2 regions of the Carnobacterium sp. 17-4 genome follow, and region 1 is predicted to be linked to the other one. Evidence: riboswitches for the same ligand, from Rfam matches in the RefSeq annotation. Region 1 holds a riboswitch; the other holds the start of a gene.

Region 1 (3,428 bases):
TATTAGAAAAACTGGCATTAGGAGCAAATTTAAAACAAGCTTCTATCTCCATAGTACGTGATAGTATTCGTGCAGGAATGCTCCCAACAATCGAATCTGCAAAGACCATTGGAATTGTTAGTCTGCCCGGTATGATGTCTGGATTGATGTTTGCTGGTGTAAACCCTACGCATGCGATAAAGTACCAAATTATGGTTACCTTTATGCTGCTATCCACTACAAGTATTGCATCTGTGATTGCTAGTTACTTGGCTTATAAAGAATTTTATACAGCAAGGAAACAACTAAAAGATTAAACCAATAAAAGTGTGTGAGCCTATCGGAAATTCCAATAGGCTCACACACTTTTATATTTTTTATTAACGTAACAAACGCAATCCATTTAAAATAACTAAAATTGTCGATCCTTCATGGAAGACAACTCCTACCGGCAAATCTAAATAACCTAAAAGATTTAAAATCATCAATATGATGATCACACTGACAGAGAAGAAAATATTTTGTTTAATAATTCGGTTCAATCGTTTGCTCAGGTGATAACTATAAAGCAATTTACCTAAATCATTTTTTACAATCACCACATCAGCTGACTCTATAGCCACCGATGATCCACTACCCATAGCAATGCCGATATCCGCATTCGCTAATGCGGGTGCATCATTGATTCCATCTCCAACCATGCCTACCACCTTTTTATTTCGCTGACTTTTTAGGATATGTTTAATCTTATCTTCTGGAAGACAATTGGCTACATAATCATTTACTTTGACTTCCTTAGCAACTTTCGAAGCAACCATTTCATTGTCTCCAGTCAAAAGTACAACTTGAATACCCTCTTTTTGAAAACCAGCTACTGCTTCGATTGCTTCATACCGAATTTCATCAGAAAGAGAAATGTACCCAACAATTTCATTACTTTTCGCCACAAAAATCGTTGTATTTTCTTCAACTACTTTATCAAGATAATAATTTTTATCAGGATACCCAATAAACGTACTTGGTTTCCCTATTTCAATTGCTCCTTTTCTAACACCTTGTCCAGCTATTTCCTCCACAGGTTCTGAAGTATCAATGCCTTTAAAGTTTCTGTTTTCAAAAGCTGCCACAATAGCATTAGCTATTGGATGGTTAGATTGTTGTTCCATATAAACCACTTCATTCAAAATATCTTCTGGAACTTCATAATTTAATACTCTGAAATCACCAAATGTCAGTGTCCCTGTTTTATCGCTATATAAAATATCCATCGTATTCAAAGACTCCATTGCTGCTCCGCCTTTAACTAACACCCCATTTTTTGCTCCATTACTGATAGCACTTAGTGTTGCTGGTGTAGCAGAAGCGACCAAAGCACATGGACTAGCAACGGTCAATAAAACCATACCTCTATAAAAAGCTTCCTCAAAGCTATACCCGTTAAAATAATAAAGACTCGCAATGAACAATGGAACCATAATTAAAACAACTAGTACGTATTTCGTTTCAAAACGATCAATAATTTTCGAAATTTTCGAAGGGCTTTTCTGTGCTTCTTCTACCATTCGTATAATATTTGAGAAGACGGTTTGGTCACTCGTTTTATTCACTTCAAGATGAAAGGCATTTCCTTCATTGAAAGTCCCAGAAAATACTTCGGCTCCCTTTTCTTTTTCAACAGGCATTGATTCCCCAGTAAGGCTGGATTCATTGATTTGTGTTTTTCGGTCGGAATACCCATCAATAGGTATCTGTGCTCCTTTTGAAACGACTACAACGTCACCAACTTTTAACAATTCAGTAGGTACTTCACTCACTTCATCATTATCTTTTAGCAGTTGCGCTGTAGAAGGCACATGAGATAGCAACTCAGAAATAGCACTTTTTGATTTATTGGTTGCATAGGATTCTAGAGCTTCTGAACCAGCAAAAATGAACAGTAATACAGCTCCTTCTGATTCATAATGAATCAAACATGCACCTAATGCTGCTAAAACCATTAGCAAATCAACATTGGGAGCTTTAGAATGGATTGTTTCTGTCACCGCTTTTTTAGCTGAAAAGAATCCTAAAAAGAAAATTGCCACATAAAAAGAAAGTGAACTATAAAAACCTCCCATCGTATTTAAAATAAATCCAATAATTGTAAAAAATACTCCAATGACTAAAAACTGTCCTGAACGCGTATTGCTTAAAAACTTCAACATTTCCCTCTTCCTTTCTATAATTATTTTTAAGTTAGTGGTTAGATTTCCCCTCCTTAATAAAAAGTAAAAATAAAAAAGGCACACCTATAGGACAGTAGTACTGTCCCACAGGTGTGCCTTTTTGGCACTACTCTGCTATCACACATGTGTGATCCGGCCGCATGAACCTCTAAGAGTTCACCGCCTGTTCAGATTTAATTGGCTCTCATTCTTAAATTAGCTATAAGAAAGAAGAGCAAGTTAAATTAGATTTATATACACTTATAATACCATTTACTAATTGAAGTATCAAATGTTAATTTGCTTTTGAGCACCATCTAAATGCAGTCTTTGCTTGATAAATCAACCATATATTCCATCAATTTTTGGCTATTATTTATAGAAAAAGAGAAAAAAATTATTAGCCCTTTTTGTTGCAGCTAATTCAGTCTAGCCATCCAACTCAATTGAATTAGAAATATAATACTGCCAGTCTCTTTTACTCGCATAATTTTTAATTTCCTTTGCTATCCCATTATCTGTAGTGTATTCAAGCAAATAGATCTCTTTTCCAGCTTCATCAAGAGTATCCAAATAATTTAAGTAATAGTCTTGATTCTCTTTGGACTGAGCAATTAGTTCATTCTTTTCAAAATCAATAGCGGAAAAGACTGTTTCTTGGTTTACACCCGTCAAGATATCATCTACCTGTTGATTTTTTTGAAAATACGCACTGACAAATTCATTTCCTCCATTAATAAGGACCGGTTTGCCATAGCTCATGAGTGTCTTTAAAATCTGTTCCACTCCAACATACGTTTCTTCTGTTGGAAATTGCCAGTATACATCTACATTGTCAATCCAAAAGCCATCGATTCCTTTATCAAGAAGTTCATTAGCTAAAGTGACTGCACTAAATTCCTGCCAGTCTTCATTGGTTACATCAACCCAATATTCTTCTTCCCAATTTTCGTAAGGCCTCAAAGTAAGATGCTGAAAGTCTTCAAAGTAAGGTCTGTAAGTCTCTAATGATCCTACATTTAAATAACTATAGACTTCTTGACCTCGATCTTGCATCTCCGCAATTTCTGATTTGGAGAGATTTTGTGCATCAATAATGGCCGTCTCGTAACCTTCACTAGCTTCGATTGCTTCACTTCCATCTAAACTCAAAAACACACCATAATCACCTGTATTTTCGTTTATATTGTTGCTTTTTTCTTCTGATTTTGCACAAGCGGTTACTCCTAAAATAGCCATTACTCC
Region 2 (3,428 bases), 320 kb from region 1:
CTATTTTAAGTATTTAAGTTACTATTACATGTTCTTTTTAATTCTAAGAATCAATTAAAGTTGCTTTAATATTCTTATAAAGTTCTTTTGCTTCTTCCTGTTGTTCAAGTATCGATCGTTCTTTCTCATATGTGTCAAAATAGATATAGTCAATTTCGTTTAATAAATTTTCAAGTAATATATTCTTTTTGTTGGGACTTAATTTTTCTGAAAGAATAATTGAATTATAATTAGAACGAAAATCTTCAATTGTCGGCACCAAAATCTCCCTCTTTCTTTTAAATTACTACTTTAAGACTATCAATAATAGTGATTGTTTCCTATCAACCAGTGGTTGCTTTTTAGCACCTATTGATTTACATCAGGATAAGAACAATCAAAAAGAGTTCTCAGTAATGAGCTACTCTATAAAGTACAAAGCATAAGAAGTAGTGGTGCCACTTGTTCAAAAAAGGAAATAATTAAGCATGCTCCTGTTGATTTTTCAATTACAAATTTTTTATGACATTAATAATTAATAATTGCTCATTTAAATAAAATAAAGCGTTATTAATACAATCTAATCTGTTATATTTTATATGTTACTAAAAAATGTATGGAGGGATTCATTTGAAAAAAATAGTTTTTCTTTTAGGTTGGTTCACTTTTTTTAGTTTTATCACTACTGCAAAGGTACATGCTGAAGAAAATGTTTCCTCATTAGAAGATAGTGTCGTTTATGACATGAAACAAGGTGGAGTAAAGCAATTCGAAGTTGAAGATGATCAAGGAGAGACCTACACTATTACCATTGAAGAAGAACCCCAATTTTCCATTATGGCAACTAGTGTCAAGAATGGTACATATAAAATTACGAAAGAAAAAGCTTTACAATGGAAAGCAAGTTATAAGATTGACGTAAGTAACCATAAAATTACAAGAGCCCATTCTGCTTCGGCAGTAGCCTACACAGGGAGGTTTAAGAGTTCACAATTGAAAGTAGATAACGCTACACAAGCCACCTATTATTTGAAACGAAAGTTACTAATTGGCGAAGCATCCACAAACTTAAGAGCTAAATTATCTGGCGGCAGTATTTCTATAACCTATTAAGGGCTACTCGCCAAGATACTCAACAGTGGTTGTTCCTCCCCATCCTAAAGTATCTGTTACAAGACTATAAATAACGAATAGATTAACGAGCAAACAACAAGCACACGCAAAATAAATAATCTTATGTAGTGTGTTTGTTTTTTTATTTCGTTTGATTACAATTGGGGCTACAAAGATACCATATGGAGCAATTAGAAAACCCACAAAAGTAAGAATCAACAGTATTAGACCTTCGTCTTTATCTGTATCTCCATGAATAAAAACTAATTTGTGAACATTATTTTCAGTTTCCCCTTTATTTTCCTCTATTTCTTTTTTTAGTTTCTGATCCTCTTTTAATAATTCGTCAATTGAAACGTCGTAATAGGTACTTAACTTTGCTAAATTATCCAAATCAGGGTAACTATTGCCATTTTCCCATTTTGAAATAGACTGTCTTGAAATATGTAAATGCTTTGCTACATCTCCTTGCGAATACCTTTTATTCATTCTACTTTGCTTTAATCGTTCTCCTAATACCATCTGTCTTCCTCCTTTTTTTCCTTATTGCTCTATCATACCGAAAGTAAAGATTATTGACCATAAGCTAAAAGTTACAAGGTGGCAACCAATTAGCTAAGTGTCATTTTTAAAATTATTGGGAAGTTGTTGAATTTCAGATTAGGATTTTAGTATACTTCAGGTCATTTTGGTTAGACCTTTAAAAATTTAATCTTTAAAGGTCTAACCTTTTCTATTGATATGCTATTATTTAAATGATAATATATTCATGTATAAATCTAATTTAACTTGCTCTTCTGAATGAGAGCTACTTAAATCTGAACAGGCGGTGTACCTATTGAGGTATGTGCAGCCGGATCACCGGTGTGTGATAGCAGAGTAGTGCCAAAAAGGTACACCTGTGGGACAGTAATACTGTGCTATAGGTATGCCTTTTTTTGTTTTTATTTTTATTGAGAAGGGAAAATCTAGCTACTAAATGGATAATATTTATAGAAAGGAAGAGGGAAATGTTGAAATTTTTAAGTAACACACGTTCAGGTCAATTTTTAATGATTGGAATTTTTTTTACGATTAGTGGTTTTGTTTTGAATTCATTAGGAGGATTTTATAGTCAATTTTCCTTTTACTTTGCAATTTTATTTTTAGGTTTCTTTTCGGCAAAAAAAGCCCTAATAGAAACAATTCATTCTAAAGCTCCAAATGTTGATTTGCTTATGATTTTAGCGGCTTTAGGTGCATGCTTAATCAGTTATGAATCAGAAGGAGCTATACTATTATTAATTTTTGCAGGATCAGAAGCCTTAGAATCATATGCTACTAATAAATCGAAAAGTGCTATTTCTGAATTAATGTCCCATGTTCCAGCTGTAGCTCAATTACTTAAAAAAAATGGTGAAGTTGTTGAGGTACCTACTAACACCTTAAAAGTTGGTGATACCGTAGTAATTTCGAAAGGAGCTCAAATACCTATCGATGGGTATACGGATCGGAAGACACAAATCAATGAAGCAAGTCTTACTGGAGAATCATTACCTGTTGAAAAGGAAAACGGAGATGAAGTTTTTTCTGGGACCTTCAATGAAGGTAATGCATTTCATCTTAAAGTGAATAAAACGAGTGATCAAACTGTTTTTTCAAATATTATTCGCATGGTGGAAGAAGCACAAAAAAGACCCTCGAAAATCTCAAAAATTATTGATCGATTTGAAACGAAATATGTAATTGCTGTTCTAATTATTGTACCCATTTTTATTGTTATCCTCTATACTATTAATGGATTTAGCTTTCAAGAAGCTTTTTACCGAGGAATGGTTTTACTAACCGTTGCTAGCCCATGTGCTTTGGTCGCTTCTGCTACACCAGCAACCCTTAGTGCCATAAGCAATGGGGCAAAAAATGGGGTACTAGTTAAAGGTGGGGCAGCGATGGAATCTTTGAACACGATGGATATTTTGTATAGTGATAAAACAGGGACATTGACACTTGGTGATTTCACAGTATTAGATTATGAAGTTCCAGATGATGTTCTTAATGAAGTAATCTATATGGAACAACAATCTAATCATCCTATAGCCAATGCGATTGTTGCAGCTTTCAAAGATAGAACCTTTAAAGACGTTGATACTACAGAACCTGTGGAAGAAATAGCTGGATCAGGTGTTAGAAAAGGAACAATCACAATAGGCAAACCAAGCGATTTTTGTGAGTACTCTGATAAAAATCATTATCTTGATAAATTAACAGAAGAAAATACGACTATTATTGTAGCAAAGGGCACAGAAATTGTTGGATATATTTCTCTTTCTGACCAAATACGATATGAAGCAATAAAA

The links. A riboswitch is a leader RNA that binds a small molecule or an ion and turns the genes downstream of it on or off. The one in region 1 is predicted to bind nickel and cobalt.
Region 2: another riboswitch for nickel and cobalt. It lies ahead of CAR_RS00550 (heavy metal translocating P-type ATPase); the one in region 1 lies ahead of CAR_RS11460 (heavy metal translocating P-type ATPase).

What each region holds. Positions count from the first base shown of each region.
Region 1 covers NC_015391.1:2,414,639-2,418,066, forward strand. The annotation lists gene CAR_RS11455 (ABC transporter permease) at 1-296, shown strand, start outside; gene CAR_RS11460 (heavy metal translocating P-type ATPase) at 360-2,183, opposite strand; NiCo riboswitch at 2,282-2,385, opposite strand; gene CAR_RS11465 (endo alpha-1,4 polygalactosaminidase) at 2,613-3,428, opposite strand, start outside.
Region 2 covers NC_015391.1:103,432-106,859, forward strand. The annotation lists gene CAR_RS00535 (hypothetical protein) at 44-259, opposite strand; gene CAR_RS00540 (DUF5626 family protein) at 610-1,092, shown strand; gene CAR_RS00545 (helix-turn-helix domain-containing protein) at 1,096-1,614, opposite strand; NiCo riboswitch at 1,901-2,004, shown strand; gene CAR_RS00550 (heavy metal translocating P-type ATPase) at 2,103-3,428, shown strand, end outside.